2 regions of the Bacillus sp. EB V-12 genome follow, and region 2 is predicted to be linked to the other one. Evidence: riboswitches for the same ligand, from Rfam matches in the RefSeq annotation. Region 2 holds a riboswitch; the other holds the start of a gene.
The links. Region 2 has a riboswitch for S-adenosylmethionine ahead of ACZDYH_RS06690 (sugar ABC transporter substrate-binding protein). Riboswitches for the same ligand answer to the same signal wherever they lie in the genome.
Positions count from the first base shown of each region.

Region 1: another riboswitch for S-adenosylmethionine. It lies ahead of ACZDYH_RS26625 (MetQ/NlpA family ABC transporter substrate-binding protein); the one in region 2 lies ahead of ACZDYH_RS06690 (sugar ABC transporter substrate-binding protein).

Region 1 covers NZ_JBUXJL010000014.1:8,714-21,291, forward strand. Annotated here, with positions in the region: gene ACZDYH_RS26590 (DUF3994 domain-containing protein) at 96-1,247, opposite strand; gene ACZDYH_RS26595 (S9 family peptidase) at 1,836-3,800, shown strand; gene ACZDYH_RS26600 (DUF4256 domain-containing protein) at 3,908-4,474, shown strand; gene ACZDYH_RS26605 (DoxX family membrane protein) at 4,547-5,053, opposite strand; gene ACZDYH_RS26610 (SDR family oxidoreductase) at 5,446-6,222, shown strand; gene ACZDYH_RS26615 (methionine ABC transporter permease) at 6,262-6,930, opposite strand; gene ACZDYH_RS26620 (methionine ABC transporter ATP-binding protein) at 6,905-7,945, opposite strand; gene ACZDYH_RS26625 (MetQ/NlpA family ABC transporter substrate-binding protein) at 7,958-8,770, opposite strand; SAM riboswitch class I at 8,855-8,969, opposite strand; gene ACZDYH_RS26630 (NAD(P)-dependent alcohol dehydrogenase) at 9,049-9,957, opposite strand; gene ACZDYH_RS26635 (DUF6612 family protein) at 10,115-10,879, shown strand; gene ACZDYH_RS26640 (FAD-binding protein) at 10,946-12,382, shown strand; gene ACZDYH_RS26645 (MFS transporter) at 12,379-12,578, shown strand, end outside.
Region 2 covers NZ_JBUXJL010000002.1:20,535-33,112, forward strand. Annotated here, with positions in the region: gene ACZDYH_RS06640 (MFS transporter) at 1-522, opposite strand, end outside; gene ACZDYH_RS06645 (MarR family transcriptional regulator) at 663-1,124, shown strand; gene ACZDYH_RS06650 (patatin-like phospholipase family protein) at 1,252-2,106, shown strand; gene ACZDYH_RS06655 (hypothetical protein) at 2,303-2,698, shown strand; gene ACZDYH_RS06660 (ABC transporter permease) at 2,786-3,859, shown strand; gene ACZDYH_RS06665 (ABC transporter permease) at 3,869-5,101, shown strand; gene ACZDYH_RS06670 (ABC transporter ATP-binding protein) at 5,102-5,752, shown strand; gene ACZDYH_RS06675 (hypothetical protein) at 5,761-5,988, shown strand; gene ACZDYH_RS06680 (ABC transporter permease) at 6,091-7,086, opposite strand; gene ACZDYH_RS06685 (sugar ABC transporter ATP-binding protein) at 7,070-8,557, opposite strand; gene ACZDYH_RS06690 (sugar ABC transporter substrate-binding protein) at 8,554-9,666, opposite strand; SAM riboswitch class I at 9,755-9,860, opposite strand; gene ACZDYH_RS06695 (NCS2 family permease) at 9,949-11,250, opposite strand; gene ACZDYH_RS06700 (SDR family oxidoreductase) at 11,453-12,319, shown strand; gene ACZDYH_RS06705 (L,D-transpeptidase) at 12,386-12,578, shown strand, end outside.

The DNA of each region.
Region 1 (12,578 bases), on a different contig from region 2:
GATTGGTAGGTTAATAAGTATAGTTATACGTTTGAAATAAATTAAAACTAAGAAAAAACTCTGTAAAAATCATTTTACAGAGTTTTTTTAGTTATTTATTGTTTTACATAACAAATTGTTACTTGTTCGTCTATGTGGAAAATCTGTAACGCTTTACCATCTAAATTTTTAACCTCATATGATGAATAAATAGGTCTTTCTAATTTCACTTCTTGACCATTTTGAGTTCCTTTTTCCACCATTAGCGTTAACTGATGGGAAGAAACGTCTGCTTGGTATGTTCCTGTTAAGTAATTATCTTTATTTGGATAAGAACCATTTGCATATGTTTCAAATGTCTTATCTGCTTTTAGGACTAACGTAGTTTTGACTCCGTCTCCGTAATCAATACCCCAATTACCTACAAGCTCTGTACCGTCTTTATAGTTGTTCTGTACATTCTTAAACTTAGCGGAATCCTCGTCTGGTGTATCAATTTTTCCTTTGAATATACCAGTTTTATCTTGGGTACTGTATGTTTTAACTGTATTACCACTAGATAAACTCGGTGAGTTAGAAGAACTAGTACCACTTGTTGTAGAAGTAGTTGTTGAACCACCCTTAGCTTCCGCTTTTAACTTATTAAATACAGGTTTCCAAATGCGTTTTGCTTCATCTAATTTATTGTTTGCTTTATCTATGATTGCATCATCCGTATCTTTAAGTGTTTTAGAGTAATCAAATAACTTCGATACTTCTTTGAAAGATTCTTTTAACTTTTGAACAGCTTTTACAATTTCCTTATGATCTTCTTTGTATTTTCCTGGTGCATCTATACGTTCTATTTTATTAAATACTTTATCTAAGTCTTTAATACTATCTCGTACCTCTTCATTTGACTTACTTCCCTTTTTATTATCCCTCACAGAAGCATCATAGTAATCTAGACGTCTTAATAAGTCTTCTTCAATGTCTACCATAAGTTGTGGGTAATCCTCAGGTAAAACCATAATCATCTTAACATCTTTACTTTCTTCTTTTGAGTTAGTTGATTTTTCCTTTGTTTCAGATGATTTACCTTCTGACTTAGTTGAATTTGTTCCTTCTGTCTTAGTTTCTTTACTTTCTTGTTTACCAGATTCAGCATTTGTTTTTTCTTTTTCTCCAAATAAATTTGTTACACTACAAGCTGACATAGAAACTACTAATCCGGATGCTAGTAAAATTTTACCTGTACTCTTTTTGAAATTCTTCATATGATTTTTCAATTCTCCCTTTGAAAACATAAAATAGATGTGCTTTAGCCCCTTTAAAACTAAAAAACATACCCCTTCTATATTTATTTTATAATACCTTTCTACGTATAATATTTTACAATTAATTACAGATACGGTCAAAATTTATCTTAGTTTAACGATGTTCACAAAAAAGATGCGAAGCTTTATTCCTTCAAGTAAAGATTCTAAGTGAGTTTTGATTAAAATTTTTTTATAAAAATCTCATACTTAGTTAAAAAGAGTAATTCTATTTTGATCAATCGTTTTTTCAAAATGAATTTTTTTGTTGTTAAATAAAGATTTGTGACTTCATTTCTATCAAATTTTATTCCAAACCAACATATAGTTATAGCTTTAAAATAAATTTACAAATTTGTATCTAAAAGGGGTGTTTTTGTGTCGAAAAAGAACATCTAGAATTGGTAAGTGGATAGAACTCCATAAATTAAAGTTTTACTTTATCGACTTCACTTTTATTTATCTGAATTTTCCGTTATCATTTTAAGTATTCGTGAACAATTTCCTTTATTACGACAAAAAGAGACGAGAGATTTATGGACATTTCGAGGGGGTATATTGATGAAAGTGAATGAAAAAACATATTTAAGTATAGAAGAGGTTATTTCATTACCAACCGTATCAAGTACAAACATAAGTGATGATGGTAAAAACGTAGCATTTGTTAAGAAGACGGCTGATTGGAAAGACAATACATATAGGAATCATGTATGGATATATGAAAAAGATAAGAAGCGGAGTTACCCATTATCAAATAGTGATATAGATAGTATACACCCATTATGGTCTCCAGATGCTAGGTGTATCGCATATCTTAGTCCAGTTGGTGATGGGAAAAATCAGATATTTGTTAAGTCACTAGATGGTTATAGAGAGGTTCAAATTACCGATGAGAAAGAAGGAGTCAGTACATTCAAATGGGGTCCTACTGGCAAGGGTCTTTATTATGTTACGCAGTCAAAAGAATGTGAGGAGATAAAGAAACGTAAGGACCTATATGGAGATTTTCAACATATAGGTAAGGAACACCAGAATAATTGTTTATATTACATTGAAATAGAGAAGGTGATACAAAGTGATACAGATGAACACGAGAACAGAGTCGTTTATCAATTAACGGATGGTAAGGATTTTCATATCCATGAATTTGATATTTCAAATGATGGTAAAAAGGTTGTATTTATGGCGACACCAAGCTCAAATATGGCAGATTATATAAATGGAGATCTATACATACTCCATATTAAAGCTGGAGAGCTACAAAAGCTGAATGTGGATAAGTTGTTGGGAGGGAGTGTTTGCTTTTCTCCTGATGGCAGTGAAATATGTTACACAGCAAGCATAAGAGAGAAGGATTACTATAGAAACCATATACAAGATAGTACGTTAGAGATATATGATATAAATACCGGAAAGGTAATTCAACCTGTAACAAATTTTGATAGTACGGTTATGCCATTACAGTGGACAGCTAAAGGGGTTTTAATTAGGTGGCAGAATAAAACGAATTATCTTATTGGTTTGCTAGCCGAAGATGGCACTGTGGAAATATTAAGCGAAAAAGTAGATGGCTTTATAATGGATGCTTCTATAACAAAGGATGGCAAACATATATCCTACAATAAGGCTATAACAAATGAAACCTTTGAAATCTATTTAGACGATAAAAAAATAACGGATGAAAATAGCTTTTTCAAAGGGAAACTTAGAAGTAACAGGGAAATCATCTCATGGAAAAGTAGCGATGGTCTTGAAATAGAAGGTGTTTTATCAACGCCAGTAGAGTTTGACACTAATAAAAAATATCCTTTATTAGTAGTAATTCACGGCGGTCCGGCTTGGGCATCTTTTCCGATATTTTCAGACTGCTTCAATGAGAAATATCCGATTGAACAGTTTGTTGAAAAAGGCTTTATCGTTTTAGAACCAAATTACAGAGGAAGTTCAGGTTATGGTAATGAATTTTTAAAAGCTAACTATAGAAAACAGGGGATTGCTGACTACGATGATGTTATATCTGGAGTGGATGAACTAGTAGAAAAAGGGATGGTAGACAAGGATAGAGTAGGAGTTATGGGATGGAGCAACGGTGGATATGTATCAGCTTTCTGTTCTACGTTTAGTAGTCGGTTTAAAGCTATTTCAGTTGGCGGTGGAATCACTAACTGGAGTACCCATTATGTAAATACAGATATACCTTACTTTATTAGAATGTATTTAGGAAATACTCCATGGAATGATCCAGAGATATATACGAAGACATCACCTATGACGTATATTAAATCAGCTTGTACGCCTACCTTAATTCAACATGGGGAAAAGGATGCAAGAATTCCAATTACAAATGCATATGATCTATATCAAGGATTAATGGATATGGAAGTTGATACAGAATTAATTATATTTAAAGGAATGGCATATAGTTCTGACCAACCAGGAGTTCATGTGGCTATTATGAAGCAGAACTTGATGTGGTTTTCACACTATATTCTTGAGGAGAGTATGGAGGGCTTTAGGACTTTGTAATGGATGTTTGTACAAGACATAGGGTTGAAACGGTCTTCATATTGAGATGATTTATTATAAAATATATACTTAAACTACTATCAGTACATACATCAGGGAGGACTAATATGACAGGAAATAAAAATGACTTACTAGTAGAAAAACGTGAAGAGTTATTGAAAGTATTGCAAGCTCGTTTTGAGAAAAACATGAACCGCCATGAAGGTCTTGAATGGGCTAAAGTTGAAGCGAAGCTGACTACTAATAATGAAAAAATGTGGTCACTTAACGAAATGGAAGTAACTGGTGGTGAGCCGGATGTTGTTGGTTATGATGAAGAAAAGGACGAATATACTTTCTATGATTGTTCAAAGGAGAGTCCTAAAGGCCGCAGAAGTCTTTGTTATGATCTTGAAGCGTTAGAATCAAGAAAAAAACATAAACCAGAAAATAACGTTATTGATGTTGCCAATGCTATGGGCATTGAGTTATTAACGGAAGAACAATATCGAGAGTTACAACAACTTGGAGATTTTGATATGAAATCATCGAGTTGGGTACAAACACCTTCAGATATTAGAGAGCTTGGTGGTGCTCTATTTTGCGATTATCGCTTTGGACATGTTTTCGTGTACCACAATGGAGCAGACTCTTACTATGCTGCCAGAGGTTTTCGTGGTTCGTTAAAAGTTTAAATTAGGATAAATAAGAAAAAGAGCCTATATTCAGGCTCTTTTTCTTATTTATATTTTAAAAGTAAACTGTTACTACGCAGTTTTACTTAATTTATATGTTCTGTGGTTGTTTTTACGGAAAAGTTTAGGGAAAACATAGCCATCTAATCCAATACGTCCAGCGTTCTGCCCTGCAACTAAAATGAACATAGTCAAAATAAGCAGGTTTGGGTTTACACTAACGGTTCCACTTAATAAAAATGAAAGATTCATTATGATTCCGAAAAATGCAGCTGTTTTTGTTAATCCGCCTAAAATCAAACCTAGACCTACTAAAATTTCTCCCCATTGAACTAAAAAGCTAAATAGGTCTGCGTTTGGAAGGACAAAATGTTGAAGAAAATCTGCCCACCAACTTTGTACTGCAGGATGGTCACCTGATGCTTGAGCAATAGCACCCTTTAGAAAACCGCTTGCGTCAAAAGATTGTCCGAAGACTTTGCCTATCCCAGCAGCGAGCCATGTATATCCTATGTAAAGCCGTAAAAGTAATAATATGAAAGTAGCACGTTTATCAGTTCTTAAAAAATTGATAACCATTGAAATCCCTCCAATATTGTATTTACATGTTTATTATATATCCATTGTGAATAAATTCACAATGGAGGAAATGTGAACGAATATATGTTTTGAGTAATTGTTTTATTTTTTGTAACATTTCATCTTTTTTGATAGACTAATAATAGAGATATATCAAAAGGAGGCAAAGACTAGATATGTGGATGAACTTGTAATGATTAGAAACTAGATAGATGAATTTTGCTCTCATAAGCGAGGGTTTATTTAGTTATCTGTAAATCATTCAAGGAATGCATATTTGGATTGTACATCCCTTTTATAAGGATAGGTGCCTATTTTATGTATCTGTCTTTTTTGTGGGAAAGTTTATATCTCTTATATAAAATATGCGTCCTTTAAACTTGGAGGAGTATATGATGAACCAATTGAAAAATAAAGTAGCAGTTATTACAGGGGTAAGTCGTCTAGATGGTATAGGCGCAGCGGTTTGTAAAGAATTAGCTGAATCAGGATACGATATATTTTTTACGTATTGGACAGCTTACGATAAAGAGATGCCTTGGGGCGTTGATAAAAATGAACAAATACAATTAAAAGAAGAGTTACTAAAAAACGGTGTTAAAGTCTCAAGTATGGAGTTAGATTTAACTCAGAATGATGCACCGAAAGATCTTATAAATAAAGTTACTGAACAATTAGGGTACCCTCATATATTAATTAATAATGCAGCATATTCTACGAATAATGATTTCTCTACGTTGACTGCTGAAGAATTAGATAAGCATTATATGGTAAATGTTCGTGCGACTACATTGCTCAGTAGTCAATTTTCCCGGGGATTTGATAAGAAATATGGTGGTAGAATTGTTAATATTACTTCGGGGCAATTTCAAGGTCCTATGGCAGGAGAACTAGCTTATGCGACAACGAAGGGAGCTATTGATGCTCTTACTAGTACGTTGTCAGCAGAGGTAGCTCATTTAGGAATAACAGTGAATGCAATTAATCCAGGACCAACCGATACAGGATGGATGACTGAAGAGATAAAACAAGGGTTAAAGCCGCTGTTTCCTTTTGGCAGAATTGGTGAGCCAAGGGATGCAGCTAGACTCATTAAATTTTTAGTAAGTGAAGAGGCCGAGTGGATTACTGGGCAAGTTATTCATTCAGAAGGTGGATTTAAAAGATAAAAAAGAAGGCATCTCACCTTGGTGAGATGCCTTCTTTTTTTAATCTTTCTTCAATCTTCGTGCAACACCATTCCCTAAAGACTGTAATCCTTGAACGAGGATAATTAAAATAAAGACGGTTGCATACATTACTTCAGGCTCGTAGCGTAAATGTCCGAACCGGTATGCTAAATCCCCTAGCCCGCCAGCACCTACAAGGCCAGCCATTGCTGTTGCGCCAATTAAGCCAATTGTTGCGATTGTTAATCCAAGTACAAGGGAGGGACGAGCTTCTTTAACCATGACGTGCCAAATGATTTTTATAGTAGAAACGCCCATCGCTTGGTAGGCTTCAATGACACCGCGATCGACTTCTAGTAAAGCTGTCTCCATTAAACGTGCGATATAAGGGGCTGTGAAGACGACAAGCGGTACGATAACACCTTGCACGCCAATGGACGTTCCCATTAGAAACTTTGTAAAAGGTAAAATAAAGAATAATAGAATGATAAATGGAAGAGAGCGAATGATATTAATAATTGTATTAAGAATAGGATAGATGATTTTATTTTCACGCTGCCCACCAGGTCTCGTTAAAACAAGTGTAACACCAAGTGGCAGTGCAATAAGGATCGAGATGAGTAATGAAATAGATGTCATTTGAAAGGTTTGGATCGTAGCTTCCCATATGACTTTACCCCACTCATCCAAAAAGGACTTGTTTCCCATAGTCTGTTCTACCTCCTTCTACGATGATTCCTTGCTCTTGTAAAAATGATAAAGCACGGTGGATTTCATTTTGTTCCCCTTGCATATGAACGACTAGTTTCCCATATGCTTCATGTTTTAACTGCGTAATATTACCGGATAAAATATTGGGATACACTTGGAAACGTTTTGTGGCAACGGCTAAGGCAGGTTCCCCTGAAGTAGTGCCAATAAATGAAAGTGTTACAATTTCTCCAGTACTTTGTAGTTCTTTCTGTACCTCTTCTGGAATTTTCGCTGCAAATGCGCTATTTACAAATTTCTTCGTTGTTACATGTTGTGGGTTTGTGAAAATATCTTTTACAGTCCCACTTTCGACTACAGATCCATGTTCCATAACAGCAACGCGGTCACATATACGCTGGATGACATTCATTTCATGTGTAATGAGTAAAATCGTAATTCCGATTTCTTCGTTAATCTTTAATAGCAAATCAAGGATAGAATCGGTTGTTTCGGGATCTAATGCGCTCGTTGCTTCATCACTTAATAACACTTCAGGTTCATGTGATAGCGCACGAGCAATTGCAACACGCTGTTTTTGACCACCAGAAAGTTCGCTTGGATACGCATCTTTTCGATTAAAAAGATCGACAATGCGTAAATACTTTTCTACTCTTTTTTCAATTTCTGCTTTTGGAATGCCAGCAAGCCGTAACGGTAATGCGATATTTTCATAAACGGTAACAGTTTTAAGTAAATTGAATCCTTGAAAGATCATTCCGATTCTTTGTCTCGCTTTTGCTAGTTCTTTTGTCGATAACGTTGTTAAGTCTTGTTCGTTTACAATGATATTTCCTGTCGTTGGTTTTTCTAATAAATTTACACATCGAATCAATGTACTTTTACCAGCGCCACTATACCCAATGATTCCAAATACCTCGCCTTTTTCTACTTTAAGGGAAGTAGACTTAAGAGCCTCAACATTCCCTTTTTTTGTTGTAAATACTTTGGATATGTTTTTTAATTCAATCATTATCGTCAGCTCCTACCAAGATGGTAAAACTGAACCATCAAATTTTTTCTCGATAAACTCTTTTACTTCTTTAGATTGATAAGCTTTCTTTAATTTATTTACAACGGCATCATCTTTATTTTCAGTACGAACAACAACCCAGTTCACATAGGGTGAATCTTTTCCTTCGCGGAAAATAGAATCTTTCGCTGGACTTAATTTTGCACCTAATGCAAAGTTTGTGTTAATTGCAGCTGCTTTCACTTCACTTAGTTGCGTTGGTAATTGAGATGCCTCTAATTCGACAATCTTTAATTTTTTTGGATTTTCAATTACATCTTTTGCAGTCGCTTTTTCTGTAGCCTTTGGATCAACTTTTAAAACCCCTGCTTTTTCAAATAATTTTAAAGCTCGAAGTTCATTCGTTGGGTCATTTGGTACAGCAATTGCATCGCCCTCTTTCAAGTCTTTTACATCTTTTATATCTTTAGAATATACGCCCATAGGGAATGTTACTGTTGAAAATACTTCAGCTAATTTCATATTGCGTTCAGCTTTAAATACATCTAAATACGATTTCGTTTGGTAACTATTTACATCAAGGCTTTTTTCATCTAATGATACGTTTGGCGCTACATAATCATTAAATACTTTTATATCAATTTCGAGACCATCTTTTGCTGCAACTTCTTTTACCTTTTCAAAAATTTGTTCATGTGGTCCACCTGTTACACCGACAGTAATCTTTTTCTCGTCTAATGCTTTTACCTCTTTATTTGAACTCACGCTACATGCGCCTAATAATAATACTGCTCCGCTTATAATGCTTAATAATACCTTTTTCATCTATAAATCCCCCTTCATATACGTTCCAAAATAAAAAGCACCTCCCAAAATAAGAGAGGTGCCGAATAGACGAAATAGATTCCTCTCTTATCTTTCAAAACGAAAACTCGTTTTGCAGGAATTAGCACCTTAGCTTATACGTCATAAGCTCGGTTGCCGGGCATCATCGGGCCAGTCCCTCCGCCACTCTTGATAAGAGTATGTGTATGTAGTTTTGAATATGGTACTAATAGTAAATCGTACAAAAAGAATTGTCAATGATATTTTCAGAATATATTTTATTTTAAGGTAATCGAAACGTTCCCCTTTTTATGTCCTTTTTCTACATATATATGAGCTTCAGCAATTTCTTCTAATCGGTAAGTTCTATCAATAACAGGCTTTAGCTTTTCTGTTTCAGCTAGTTGTTTTAGTAGGTTCATATCTTCTTTACTGACCTTTGCCATCATTCCGTTCACAGATACATATTTTCCATTAGGCATTAATGCATCTGTACAAAGAGACTTTTTATATTTTCCAACTGCATCAAATATAATATCATAGTGCTCGCCCCGCTTAGTAAAATCTTCTTTCATATAATCAATTACGTTGTCTGCCCCTAAAGCTGTTACTAAATCGAAATTCGAACTACTACAAATGGCTGTGACAGTCGCCCCGAAGTATTTCGCAAGTTGTACGGCAGCTGTCCCTACTGACCCAGAGGCGCCGTATATAAGTACTCGTTGCCCTTTTTTTATCTGTCCTTTTCTAAGGAAGTGCAATGCTGAAGTTCCGCCAAAAGGAATAACGGCAGCTTCTTCATATGTCACATTGGTAGGTTTTAATGCTATTAATCCACTTTCATGCACGCATGTGTATTCCGCATAACCACCAAGGTTTAGTTCTGTTAATGCAAAAACTGGATCTCCTTTTTTAAATTGTGTTACATCTGTTCCAATGTCTTCGATTTCACCGGATAATTCTACGCCAAGTATAGGTTTTCTCGGTTTTCTGAAACCTAATATGATCCGCATAGGAATCCAAAATAAGAGGGGGCTATTAAAGCCACGTATTCTACAATCTCCAGTTGATACACTTGTTGCGTGAATTTTAACTAATACTTCATTTTTTTTAGGTTTAGGCTTTTCTACATTTTGAAGCTGGAGAACATTAGGTGGTCCATACTTTGTGCAAATAATCGCTTTCATCCTGACCTCCTGAAATGAGTTGTTATTATTTACATCATATTTAAACTTTTTCTCAAACATGTTGTTATATAGGAAATAAATTTAAAGATAAATATTACGAATTATATAGATTTCATAGGAAAAGAGATGATATTATTTTTGGGAAGGAGGGGACGTTATGAAAAAATTTATTTTAATTTCAAGTTTAGTACTTGCAGTCGGTCTAGGAGTAGGGTGTAGTAATGAGAAAACAAAAAAGACTGATGAACCGAAAAAAGAAGCTGTGCAGAAAGAAAAGGAATTAACAGCGAAGGATGTTTTTAATAAAGCGAATGAAGCTTTTAAAAACGAAGAAAATGTAACGATGACATATGATGTGGGAATAAAGGCTGAAGGAACAGAGATGAATGTAATAAAGGCCAAAATGCAACTAGAGCCGAAGAAAAAAAATTCTCGTTCTGAAATGAATGTTTCTGGTACAGAGGTTGTTGTTTATGATGTGGGTGGCAAAATTGCTGGTCAGTTGAAAAATCCTAATACGGGTGAAGTTATGTCTGTACCAGAGGAACAATTAAATGCTAACGGAATGAACGCGACTCAAGGAATGGTAGATAATTTAGAGATTCCATCGGAAATTTTAAATAAAGTGAAGATGGAGAAAAGTGGAGATAATTATAAGCTGAAGTTTGCATTAAAAGGGCAAGAGACAGAGAGTATGTTAGCTAGTATGGATGAAAAGCAGAAACAAATGCTACAAGGCCAAAATGCAAAGATAGAAGAAATAGATGGGGAATATATTATTACAAAAGATTTTAAATATGAATCAGCAAAGATAGATATGGTTATGAGTAGCAATGGTGAGGATAAAGCGCATATTATTACGGATGCAAAGTTTACATCGTATGATAAATTTGATCCAATACAATTGCCAGCAGCAAAGTAATCACTGTCAAGAGAGGTACCTGAAAGAACGGGTATCTCTTTTTGTTGCTAATAAGGAGAGTGTCCTTTGAAAAAAAGAAAGATAGCAGTGGTCATTGTCGTATATACGGTTTTGCTTGCAACGTCTGTACATACGTATAAAAAACAAATTGATCATCCTATTATGAGTGATGTAGGTAAATTGCTTCCGACGAAAATAAAACGTGTTGAAAGTGCTACGGAAGAGCACCCGTTAATAAAATTAGTGCGAGATGCAAAAGTTTCAGGAGAGAAAATTTCCATTGCAGGCATGCAACATAGCCAAGGAGGACAGACATATTATCCGAATGGCACGATGCTCGATATGAAAGGATATAATAAAATATTAGAATTTGATCCAGAGAAGAAGCGGATTACAGTTCAAAGTGGTGTCACCTGGAATGATATTCAGAAGAAAATAAATCCTTATGGCCTTGCGGTACAGGTCATGCAGTCTCAAAATATTTTTACTGTTGGCGGTTCATTAAGTGTAAATGTACACGGGCGTGATATTCGTCATGAGGCACTGATTGATACAGTAGATTCATTTAGATTGTTAATGGCAGATGGCACGGTACGTAATGTAAGTAGAGAAGAAAATGCAGAGTTATTTCCATATGTCATTGGGGGTTACGGTTTATTTGGAGTTATTTTAGATATGACGCTGAAGTTAACAGAAGATGAATTATATGAAATGCACACGAGAATGATAGATTATAAAGAATACGCATCTTATTTCAAAGAGAAAGTGAAAAGAGATGAGAATGTTCGTATGCACTTAGCACGTATTTCTGTTGCTCCAAATTCATTTTTAAAAGAGATGTATGTGACGGATTATACTTTGGCACAAAATCAAAATATGAGAGAAGAGTACAGTGAATTAAAGGAAGAAAATATTATAGCTGCACCGAAATTTTTACTTGGGTTATCACGTTATAGTGATTGGGGAAAGAATACATTTTGGGATATACAAAGAGGTTATTTTGAACGTACAGATGGAAAGTATGAGACGCGTAATAATGTTATGAGATCAGATAGTGCTTTTATGGAATATGAAAATCCAAATAGGACCGAAGTGTTACAAGAATACTTTGTGCCTATAGATGCTTTCACAGAGTATATAGATGATTTACGTAACGTATTAAATGAAGAAGAGTTTAATTTACTCAACATTACGATTCGTTACGTGGAAAAGAATGAAAATGCAGTTTTGTCCTATGCGAAAGATGATATGTTTGCGCTGGTTCTTTTGATTAACCAGGGACGCTCAGAGAGTGAGATAAAGAGAACAGAGGATGTCATTCGGAAGATGATTGATGTTACTTTAAAGCATAACGGTAGTTACTATTTGCCGTACTATTCTTATCCAACGAAAGAGCAGTTAAAGAGGGCATATCCTCGTATTGAAGAATTTCTCAAGAAAAAGAAGGAAGTAGATTCAGAAGAGCGATTTGTTAATTTATTTTATAGGGAGTATACGAAATGACATATAGAAGATTTGTGGCTTCGCAAAGTATTATCATGATGGCAGGAAGTATGGTATTTCCTTTTTATATATTATTACTTCGAAACGTTGGAAATAGCTTCTCGCAATTTGGCTGGGCGTATGGCTTATTTGCTTTAACATCAGCGCTTGTATATCCACTAGTGGGAAAGGTATCTGATCAAGTAGGTGATAAAAA
Region 2 (12,578 bases):
GATAATGCCAAGTGTAGATAAAAAGAGAAATACAGATAAGTGACCATTTATACTGCCAAGATAACCACCTATGAGAGGAGCCATTGCAGGTGCGAGGGCAAGTAACATTTGGTATAGGCTCATCGCTTCTCCGCGTTCTTTTCCTTCAAATAAATCGCCGATAATCGTTGCTGAAACTACAGGTATAGCCGCTATTCCTATAGCTTGAACAGCTCTAAAAAAGAGAAATAAATAAATGTTTGCCGAAAAGGCACATCCGATTGAACCAATTGTACTAATGACTAAACTAGGGATAAGGACAGATTTTCTCCCTTTTGTATCAATTAAAGGTCCATATACGAGCTGCATAATTGCAAGAACGAATGTGAAAAGTGAAACTGTTACATTTACAAGATAAAGAGAAGTGTGAAAAGAATTTTGAATCATCGGTAAGATAGGTGTGTAAATATTTTGAGCGAAGGAACCGAGTAAGGCACTAATACAGACAACATATAAAATAAAAGTTAGTTTAGAGTTTTTCATCATGTTAACCTCCTTGCGATTTAGTTTCCTCGGAAACTAAATTTATTTTAACATGATTTTCTTACTTGTAAAGATGAAAAAATGGTTTTAAAATGGTATATAGTTAAATTGTTTCTTTGGAAACTTAGGAGGCGAGCGGATTGAAGCATGCAACGAAGCAAATGGAAATACTTTCGGACATTCGTACACTTTTGCATAAAAAAGAAGAACATTTAAAACGACAAAATGAGAAGTTTCTTCGTGAGACAGGCGTAAGTAGTATGTCTTTATCTGAGTTACATGTAATCGAATGTATCGGAAAAAATGGTTTGATGAATGTAACGGCAATTACGACAGAAATGGGCATGACGAAGGGAGCAATCTCTAAAATTTGTACAAAGTTGTTTCAAAAGCAATTCGTTGAGAAGATGCAAATGTTAGATAATCAAAAAGAAATCTTCTTCAGCTTAACGGAGAGTGGGAATGAAATATATAAAGCTCATGAAAAATTGCATAAGCAAGCTGAAGAAAAGTGGTTGTTACTTTTAGATGGATATACGAAAGAAGAGCAAGACTTTATTCAAAGGTTTATAAAGGATGTCTCCGGTCATTTGGAAATATAATTGGAAGAAAAACTCCTTTTTCTCAAGGCTTTTAAATATAATTTCTGAAAGAACTCATATATAATAGAAAAAGATACTTAACATGGTGAATAATTAAAGAGTCAATATATATAGAGGAGAGAGTAACATGCTTGAAAATACGGGGTTAGTATTAGAAGGCGGCGGTATGCGTGGTGTATACACGGGCGGGATATTAGAATACTTTATGGAACAAGATTTATATTTTCCATATGTAATCGGTGTATCAGCTGGTGCTTGTCATGCAGCGTCGTATCTTTCCAGACAAAGAAATAGAAATAAAACGGTCAATATTGAGTATGCATCACATCCGAAATATTTATCGTATAAAAACTTATGGAGAAAACGTCAGCTATTTGATATGGATTTCATTTTTCATGAAATTCCAGAAAAGCATGTGCCGTTTGATTTTGAAACATACTTTAATAGCCCAGAACGTTTCCTTGTAGGAACGACGGATTGTGAAACAGGAAAATCTGTTTACTTTGAAAAAGAAGGAACGAATGATGATGCACTAAATTTATTACAAGCGTCTAGTTCATTGCCTTTCATTGCACCGGTAGTAAATTATCGTGGTAAGCAGTTATTAGATGGCGGGATTTCTGATCCGATTCCAGTTCGTAAAGCGCAAGAGGATGGATTTAAAAAATCAGTCGTTATTTTAACGAGAAATCATGGCTACGCGAAGAAAAAATCAAAGTTTGGATGGGTTGCAGCGAAAGCTTATAAAAAATATCCGAACCTTGTTAACACGATGCTGAATCGTTATGAAGTGTATAATGAAACACTTCACTATATTGAAAAAGAAGAACAAGCCGGGAATTTATTTGTTATTCGCCCAGAAGTGCCGCTTCAAGTAGATCGTATGGAAAAAGATACAGCAAAACTACAAAATTTATACGAGCAAGGCTATGAAGATGCAAAGAGACAATTTGCAGATTTGCAGGCGTTTTTGCAAAAATAAATATTAGGCTGTGGAGATGGAGTTCTCTGCAGTCTTTTTATATTGCTACTTATACGTTACTTTTTAAAAATGTATGAATGTTTAAGTGTTTAAAGAGTTTGTAAAACATCGGGGTTTCTTGTTGAGGAGAATTTATTTGAAGGCTATTATGATGATGTAGCGCTACTAAAATATTAAATTTATGAGGTGATTGTTAATGAAAGGAAAAGTTTTTTTAATTACGACTTTAGTATTATTAGCAACATCAATCTCAACAAGTGCATTCTATCCAACTCTAAGCGGTCACAAAAGCGGTAACCTACTATCTTATAGAGCTCAAACTACTACGAATCAAAATGCATCTCGTTGTTCAGTAGCAATTTCTTTTATTAAATCAAATGGAAATAATTCATATATTGAAAGCGCTTCAGACAAATTAGGGTCCCATGAATCTGGAAGAGCATTAAACGCAACTGTGAGTAATGGTGCATATAACGCCTTTGGTGCAAAAGGACTATACTCGGAGCATTATGCAAATGAGAATAATGACTATCAAGAAGATACACACAAAGGTACTTTTGATAGTAATGGTAACTTACGATTACAGTGGTAAAAAGCATTAAACAGTTGTCTTTATAAATATTTAGATAAGGAGAAGGGGATGTTCATCATCTCCTTCTTATTTCAAAGGAGCACAGACATGTACCTAGCTTTTAAAAATATAAAAAGCAATAAACTGTTTTTCTTAATTCTCCTTATGTCATTTTTTATTTCTTTTCTTTCTATATCAATAGCCGCACTTTTAACAGAGTCTAAACGAAACTTTATATCTGCTTTTCAAATCGGTTTTCCAGAGGAGAATCAAATTTTAACTGTTCCGATAGCGAATGCAACTGAATTGGAAGAGATAATTCCTTTCATACAAGATACTTTTGTTAAAAGTGATATTTATGTAGAGCATTTAAAAGCATTAAATAGTTCAGGGGCAACAAAGATTATAGCTGTGAACTTAAAAGATGATTATTATTGGAAGCCATATATTTCTGAAGGACAATATTTTCATCGTGAAAATGTAAACGATATGGTTGTTGGCGATCAAACGAATGTAGAGGAGTTATATGAATTTGATGCTACATATAAAAAAATAGGAACTATATCAAGAAAAGACAGTGACGTCGGTGTAGCAGGTATATACGTTCCACTTCAAAACTTACCTACTATATCTAAAAAAGGTATTATCGCGAGTAAACAATTACAATTAACAGTTGTTAATCCTACATCATCTATTCATAACGAAATAAAAAAGTTTATGGATAGGAGTAAAGAAGTGCTTTCGGGAGATGTTCAAATACTGAATGAACGAGATCTTCAGGAACTACATGTGACACATATAGATCCAGCAAATAAGTATTATTATAAATTTATTCTTGTTGCAATTGTTTCTGGTATTTCTGCGGTTTTATTTTGGATTTATAAAAAAGAAAGAGAGATTTCATTAAAAAAAGCAGTAGGTGCTTCTAATATATCTATTTACTGCGAACTATATATTCAAATTTTGTTTATTTCTCTAGCAGCGATGTTCTTAGTTTTTATTACGTTAGAAATATTTTCGGGAACAATTCATACTTACTTTCAGACATACTTAGTAAAACCGTTAACACTATATGTATTGATATGCAATGTTGTTTTTATAATTTTTCTTACAATTTTTGTTACTGTAATTCCAATCAAGCACATTATAAATATATATCCCGGAAAACATTTAAGAACGTAGGAGGTCTTCATGTTTTTTATATTTGATTCTATACGGTCTGTGAAAAAACGGTTGTTACCAAGTTTGATTATAGTAATTTCTTTAATTATTGCATTTTCTTCAGCAATAGAATTTGTTAGTAATCTTTCGGGATATCGAAAAATGATGACGGTAGCAAATAATTTATCGACTCATAAAAATTTCTATGAACTTTATGCGACGCAAGATATAACATTGTTTAGCGAAGAAAAAGCAAAAAGTGATTATCAACATTTCATGCAAGGGTTATCTAATACGATACCAATAACAAATAAAACAAATTATTTGTTCCGTAACTATTCACTTAGTTTAAAAAAAGAAAATGGAACGATAAAGACTCTTATTGTTGATAAAGATATTAATAAGTACTTTCATATACGAATTTCACAAGGAAGATATTTTGAGGAATCGGAATTTCATAAATCAGTATTTGATATTAGACCTGTTATATTAGGGGCTAATTATATAGAAAAGGTATCTATTGGTGATGTTATACCATCTGGAAAAATGAAGCTAAAAGTAATTGGCTTTTTAGAAAAAAATTCACCATTTACATATCCTCGAAGTGGTGAAATATCGGATAATCGTATTACATTATTAGATGACATGGCGATTTTACCAATTGGAACAGAAGAAATAGAGTTCTATAGTGTAGAACTTTTATACAATGGGTTAATTATAGAAACAAAGGAGAAGATAAATATAAATGAATTTCAAAAGAAAGTATTAAAGGTAACGGAAGGTAAGGGTTATTCGTATTATGTTACAAATCCGAATAAATTGTTAGAAAATGAAAAACAAGGTATTGATAATATGTCATACCCCTTATTATTAAGCGGTACAGTCTTATTTTTTTCATTTCTATCTATTGTATTGACATCAATGGCAGCACTTTATATGGAGCGTAAAAATATTTCTATTAAATCAGCGTTAGGTGCAAGCACTTTTCAAATATGTCTTCCATTTATTATTGAGTATATGTTGCTATTCGTTTTAGCGATATGTATAGGAATAATGTATTTTCAATGGGAGAATAGTGGAGTAATTGAAATTCAGAAAGGGCTAGAAAATAGTATAGTATCTTTCTTTGGAACGTTAAAAGTCTCTATAGAATCATTGGTTGTTATAGGTGCTTTATCACTTGTAATGATCCTCGTTATATATGCAATCATTTATTTCAATGTACTAAAAATAAAAAATACATATATGAAAGAGGTGTTATAGATGATTCGGCTCGCAAATGTGGCTAAGGGCTTTGGAAAGAATAATTTTAGTGCTTTAAAAGATATTAATCTTACAATAGAAAAAGGCGAAATGATAGCCATTATGGGCCCCTCTGGTTCGGGGAAGTCTACTCTCCTTAACATTATTGGCTTAATAGATAGCCCCTCTGCTGGAAAGTATTTTTTAGATGGAATGGATACGAGTACATTAAAGCAAAACTATCATAAGTATAGAAACACGGAAGTTGGATTTGTGTTTCAGAACTTTTCGCTACTCGATGATTATACGATTATTGAAAATGTAATGCTTCCACTTATATATAGAAGAATTTCTCATAAGAAACGTATGCAAATATCAAAAGAAATGCTGAAAATGGTAGGGCTTGAGAGGCATATTAACAAATATCCTTACGAGTTATCAGGAGGAGAACAGCAAAGAACAGCAATAGCAAGGGCTTTAGCACAAGATACAAAAATTATACTTGCTGATGAACCGACTGGTGCTCTTGATCAAGAAAATGGGGAAAAAATTATGAGTATTTTACAAGAGATTAATAAAGAAGGAAAAACAGTGCTAGTTGTTACACATGATCAAAAGGTAGCTGCATATTGTCAGAGGACGATACGGTTACTTGATGGTTGTGTGGTATAATATGGATAATGGTATATGAAGAGGTGATACATATGGAAAATGTATATAAAGGACTTAGGCATACCGGATTTACTGCAATGCTTATTTTTGGAGGGGTATATCTACTTCGCTGGCTCATACATGATGAGATGCTACTGGATCAGCTTATTGGATTTAGTGTAGGAATGGTAATGGTTGTTTCGTCAGTTTTCATTCAAAAGTATAGTAAAGAATTACAGATGAATGAGAAATATTAATAATTTTTAACTGCTGTTATCTTTTTCATAGTTTAGTAATCGTGGAGGCTTTCGTGTGATTGTTGCAAAGGGAAAAGAGAGCATCGATTCGATGCTCTCTTTTTATTTACGCTTCTTTTTAATAAATGAAAAGGCTAAAGCTGTAATTAAAATGCTGCCTTTAATAATATCTTGTGCATAATAAGGAACGTTCATCATTGTGAGTCCATTTAATATAATTCCAATTAATACCGAGCCGAGGAATGTTCCGACTATATTTGGTTTCTTGGCACCGAACATTGCGTAACCGATATAGGCAGCTGCGACTGCATCCATTAATAATGGAGCACCAGCTGAAACTTGTCCTGTTCCAACGCGGCTGCATAGAATAATGCCGCCAATAGAAGCTAGTAAACCACTAATCATATAAGCATATACACGGTAACGATCAGTAGGAATACCGGCTAATCTAGCAGCTTCTCGATTACCACCAGTCATATAAAAGAAACGACCGTACGTTGTTTTTTCTAAAAATAGATGTGCAATTAAAACGACAGTAAGCATGATAATGACAGGGACTGGAATTCCTAAGACGGAACCTTGACCGATAAATAAAAAGGATGGAATAAAATGTCCTGTTGCACCGGACATTCCTTCATAAATTGAGGATCCTTTTGAAAATGTTAAGTGTAGTCCATTAACGATATACATGATACTTAATGTAGCTAGTAAATCGGGTAGTTTAATTCGGATAACGAGTAGTGCATTTAATAATCCAACTAATAATCCGCAAAGAATAGGAACAAGGAGTGTAACTAATAGTTCTTGTCGATATAAAACGAGACAAGAAGCAGCTGCAATTGTTGCTAAACTAGCGGTAGAGCCGACTGATAAATCAAACCCATCTACAATCAATGTAAAGGTAACGCCGATTGCAAGTAACGTTACGATGGAGATAGAGCGTAAAATATCACTAATATTGTTATATGTTAAAAAAGAATCATTGACGATAGAGAAAAAAATTGTAACACCTATAATAATAGCAATTGTACTAAATTGATAAAAAAGATGAGTAGGTAAATATAGTTTCTTAGTTTTCGTTTTATGAACGAGATTCAATGGAATAGCTCCCTTCAGATAAATGTAAAAGCTGTTCAGGAGATAGTTCGCTTGGTAAGTATTCACCTACAAATTCTCCGTTTGCCAGTATAAGAATGCGATCAGCGATATGCAACGCTTCATCTTGTTCTCCTGTGAAATAAATTACGGAACTTCCGTTTTCTGTAATGTTGCGAATGAATTGAAAAATGTCTTGTTTCGCAGCGATGTCTACACCTTTAGTTGGCTCGTCTAAAAGAAATAGATTAGGTTTGAATCCACTCCACTTTGCAATTGAGATTTTTTGTTGGTTTCCACCACTAAGTGAATGAATAAAGGCTTTTGGGTCATTTGGCGAAATGCTGAAAGAAGAAATTGTCGTGGTGGCATTATTTAATTCGGTTTGTTTTCTTCGCCAACCTGATTGGTGTAAATTTGTGTGACCTATAATATTTTCTGTAAGAAACACGCCTTGTTTTCTTCTTTCTTCGGGTACAAGTGCAATTTTCGCTTTAATTGCATCTCGCGGTGTTTTGATTTTTATTGTTTGACCATCTATTTCAGCGTGATAAGTATGACGAGCACCAAATAAGGTTTCAGCAAGTGTTGTTTTGCCGCTTCCAATTAATCCATATATAACAACAGTTTCTCCTTTTCGTATTGTAAGAGAAAGGGGAGAATGATCTTCGCGTAATTGAAGCTCTTGTACTTTAAATAATTCTTCGCTCCCGCGTTTTGGTGCTGTATTAATAGGGAGTGTAAGTTGTTTTCCAGTCATTGCTTCCACAATTTGCTGATCTGTAATCGTTGTAATGGTTTCAGAAAGGGCAACTTGACCGTTATGTAATACAGTTACATCATCCGCGAAATTTCGAATCTCTGATAAACGATGAGAAACTAGAAGGATGCCAATACCTTTTGCTGTTAAATCTTTTAATAGTTTCCCAAAGGTTTCAACCTCTTTTGGTCCAAGAGAAGAAGTAGGTTCATCTAATAAAAGATAATTTGTATTGTTAGATAAAGCTCTTGCGATAAGGAGTAATTGTTTTTCATGTAATGAGCAGTTTGAAACATCTTCCGAAACATTTAAATTTACCTGTACAGTTTGCAAATGTTGTTTAGCAAGTGCGACTAGTTTGGACTTTGAAAATAGTATTTTATTTTGCATTGCTAAATGATCGATTAGTACATTTTCTAATACAGATAATCCGGGAATAAGTCCGTGATCTACTTCTTGTGTTACGAAAGAAATGCCATGCTTTTTTGCATCGCGCGGTGAAGTAAAGGAAACAGACTGAGTATCAATTTTTATATCGCCAACAACTGGTTGAATTTCACCAGTTGCTATTTTTAGTAAAGTACTTTTTCCCGCACCGTTCATGCCTAGTAAAGCGTGTACTTTTCCTTTTTGAATATGAATAGAAACATCTTCTAGAACAGGTGTAGCGACATGATAAGAATGTGTAATGTTTTGAAGAGAGAACGTCATCATTTTTTCTCCTTCTCTAATTTTTTCATCCAAGGGGAATATGCATCTTTTGAGTCTCCCCAACCGTTTATATATTTTGATAACTGATCCATTGTTATATTTTCTTTTGGTAAATTATTTTTCTTTACTAAATAAGGTTCTAGTGAATAAATATCTGGCGTTTGTTCACCAGCAATTTTTTTGTATAAAAATCGTACTTGAACCTTACCTACTTCAGCTGGATCAGTTGCAGCTGTAGCAGTCCAAGGTGAGTTTTCTTTTTGCATGAGTTGTAAATCCTCATTACTTAAGTCAATGCCATATACTTTTATATCTGTACGACCAGCTTGTTCAAGTGCTTTAACAGCCCATTTAGCAAACTCATCCCACGAAGCGAAAATAGCTTGTAAATCGCCTTTTTTCGGATATTTCTTTAGTAAAGCTTCTACTTGTGTTTGTGTATCGAGCGGTGTGTTATTACTAGCAGTACCGAATCTTGCAACTTCTTTTATATTTGGATACCGTTTATAAAAAGCATCAATGATAACATTGCGACGTTCCATTGGAGCAAAACCGCCGACCCATACAACTGCGATATTTCCTTGTCCATTCAAATCTTCCGCTAACGTTTTTAATGATTTCCATGCAAGACTATAGTCATCTTGATCAATAATTGTCACACCTGGCAAGCGTAGATCGTTATCGAACGCAACTACGGGAATGTTCGCCTGTAACGCTTTTTCTACTCCAGGTTTTAGTGCTTCAGAACGGCCATGATCAATTAAAATACCATCCACTTTTGAATTAATAGCAGTATCTAAATTTGCAGCCATTTTTGCTAAATCGTTATCAGAATTGTAGACTTGTACACTGCCGCCAAATAGCTCAACTTGTTTTTTGACACCCTCAATATATTGAGAGGAAAAAGTTCCAATGGACATTTGCATAATTAATGCTATTTTTAATGGCTTCTTCATTTGGCTTGGAATTTCTGTTTGTAATTGATTTTCTACCGTTGTAGTCGCCTTTCTCACAGTTTGTTGCTTTTGTGAAGAGATAGCATCTTGTTCATTTGTACAAGCTGCTAATGTAAATAAGAGAAAAATAAGTACGATGGAACATAATTTTTTCATAAAAAAATCCCTCCTAAACTAAGAAGAGAGAGGAGGGAGTGAAAATAAAAAACGCCTTTTCATATAGAAAAGACGCCTTATCATATTACTCTTATCTTTCAACACAATGTGTTGTAAGAATTAGCACCGTGCCCATAAATGGGTCGGTTGCCGGGCTTCGTAGGGCTCATCCCTCCACCTGCTCTTGATAAGACATCGAATATTTAACTATTTTGAATTATTCCACAAACGAATGGTGTTGTCAAACAGTATTTATAAAAAAATCCCTCAGGAAGAGGGATTTTAATGTGGTAAGAATATCAATTGATAAGCAAACAAAATTCCAAATACATATACAAGTGGGTGAACAGCACGGAATTTACCTTTTGCCACTTTCATAAGTGGATATGAAATAAATCCAAGTGCGATACCTGTTGCGATACTTGATGTAAGTGGCATGCTTAAGATTACTAAAAATGCTGGGAATGCTTCATCAAATGCGTCCCAATCGATGTGGCGAACTGAACCCATCATAAGACTACCAACGATAATTAATGATGGAGCAGTAATAGCTGATACACCAGAAACGGCACTTACTAATGGTCCGAAGAATGCTGCTAGTGCGAATAGAACCGCTACTGTAACAGTTGTTAAACCAGTACGACCACCAGCTGCAACACCAGCAGATGATTCAATGTAAGCTGTTGATGGTGTCGTTCCGAACATAGAACCAATAGTTGCTGAGAATGAGTCAGATAGAAGAGCTCGTCCTGCTTTTGGAAGCTTTCCGTCTTTCATAAATCCACCTTGTTGTGCAACGCCAAGTAATGTACCTGTTGTATCGAATAGTGTAACAAGGAAGAATGAGAATACAACGCCGTATAATCCGTAGTTAATTACGTCAGATACAGCTGTAATTGGATTTGAAACGATAATTCCTTCTGGTAAACCAGGCATTGATGTAACACCGTTTGAGAATGATAATTGTCCCGTGAAAAAAGCGATAATACCAGTTAATAGCATCCCGATAAATAGTGCGCCATTTACATTTAAAGACATAAGGACAATTGTAATTCCAAGTCCAGCTAATGCTAGTAGTACTGGAGCAGAGTGAAGATCACCAAGTCCAACTAAGTTTGCATCATTTTTTGTAACGATACCTGTTAAACGTAAACCGATAAAGGCGATAAATAGCCCGATACCAGCAGTAATTGCATGTTTTAAGTTTTCAGGAATTGCTTCCATTAATTTTGTACGGAAAGATGTAAATGATAGCAAAATTAAAATCATACCTGCTACGAATACAGCAGAGAATGCAATTGCGAAAGTCATGCCTTCATGCGCTTTTACAACAGAGTAAGAGAAGTAAGCATTTAATCCCATACCTGGCGCGATTGCGATTGGTAAGTTTGTAAAGATTGCCATAAATAATGTTCCGACAACAGCAGCAATAATTGTTGCTGTAAATGCTTGTTCAAATGGAACACCTGCATCTCCAAGGATAACAGGGTTTACGACAATGATATATGCCATTGTTAAGAAGGTAATAATACCTGCCATAATTTCAGTTTTAATAGAAGTTTTATGTTTTGAAAGGTTAAACATATAAACATCCTTTCTGTTTACGAATAATTTTCACAACAGTTATATATAATATTCGTTTTTTATCTATTTTGCAATAGTTTTGCATAAAAAGTTTATAACAATTCATATTTTGTGTCTTAAATTCGAATATTAATCGTAAACCGATGTGTGAATTTCAGCTTTTTATTGTGCACATGCTAAGGAAAAGGAGTTGAAAGCAGCTATGCCACAGCAAAAAAACTTTATAACAATGCCTGCGCAACATCAAAATAAGCAGCCTGGTATTGAATCATTAATGAGCCCCCTTCCGCAGTTTGAAGATCCAAATTATAAAGGAAGTGAAAAGTTAAAAGGAAAGAATGTATTAATTACGGGAGGAGATAGCGGAATTGGACGAGCAGTTTCCATCGCTTTTGCAAAAGAGGGAGCAAATGTTGCGATTGCTTACTTAGATGAGGAAGAAGATGCAAATGAGACGAAACAACGTGTTGAAAAAGAAGGTGTAAAGTGTGTATTGTTGCCGGGGGATTTGAGTAATGAACAGCATTGTAAAGATATTGTGGAAGAGACCGCCCGGCAGTTAGGTAGTTTAAATATTTTAGTGAATAACGTTGCACAGCAATATCCGCAGCAAGGGCTAGAGTATATTACAGCAGAACAGCTAGAAAAAACATTTCGTATTAATATTTTTTCTTATTTTCACGTTACGAAAGCAGCCCTTTCTCATTTGAAGAAAGGGGATGTCATTATAAATACGGCATCTATCGTTGCATATGAAGGAAATGAAACGTTAATTGATTATTCCGCAACGAAAGGAGCAATCGTAGCTTTTACAAGATCACTTTCTCAATCGTTAGTGCAAAAAGGGATTCGGGTAAATGGTGTTGCACCAGGCCCGATTTGGACACCGCTTATTCCATCGAGCTTTGATGAGAAGAAAGTCTCTCAGTTTGGGAGCAATGTTCCGATGCAAAGACCTGGTCAACCATATGAATTAGCGCCGGCATACGTATACTTGGCATCTGGTGATTCATCCTATGTTACTGGGCAAATGATACATGTAAATGGGGGCGTTATTGTAAATGGATAGTTTTCATTTATAAGAGCAAAGTAATGTTAATTCCACTTATTATAGGGAGCGCTAGGGGGGATATAGCTGAAAAAGTTATGTTTCATCATACTATTATTTTTCATCCTACCGGTTAGTGCTTTTGCTAATACAGATCATTTAATATTAGTAAATCTTACGACGAACCAGTTGTCTTTTTTTGAAAATGGAAATTACAAAAAAACATTTCCAGTAACGACTGGAAGAGATCGTACACCTACGCCTGAAGGTAATTTTTGTA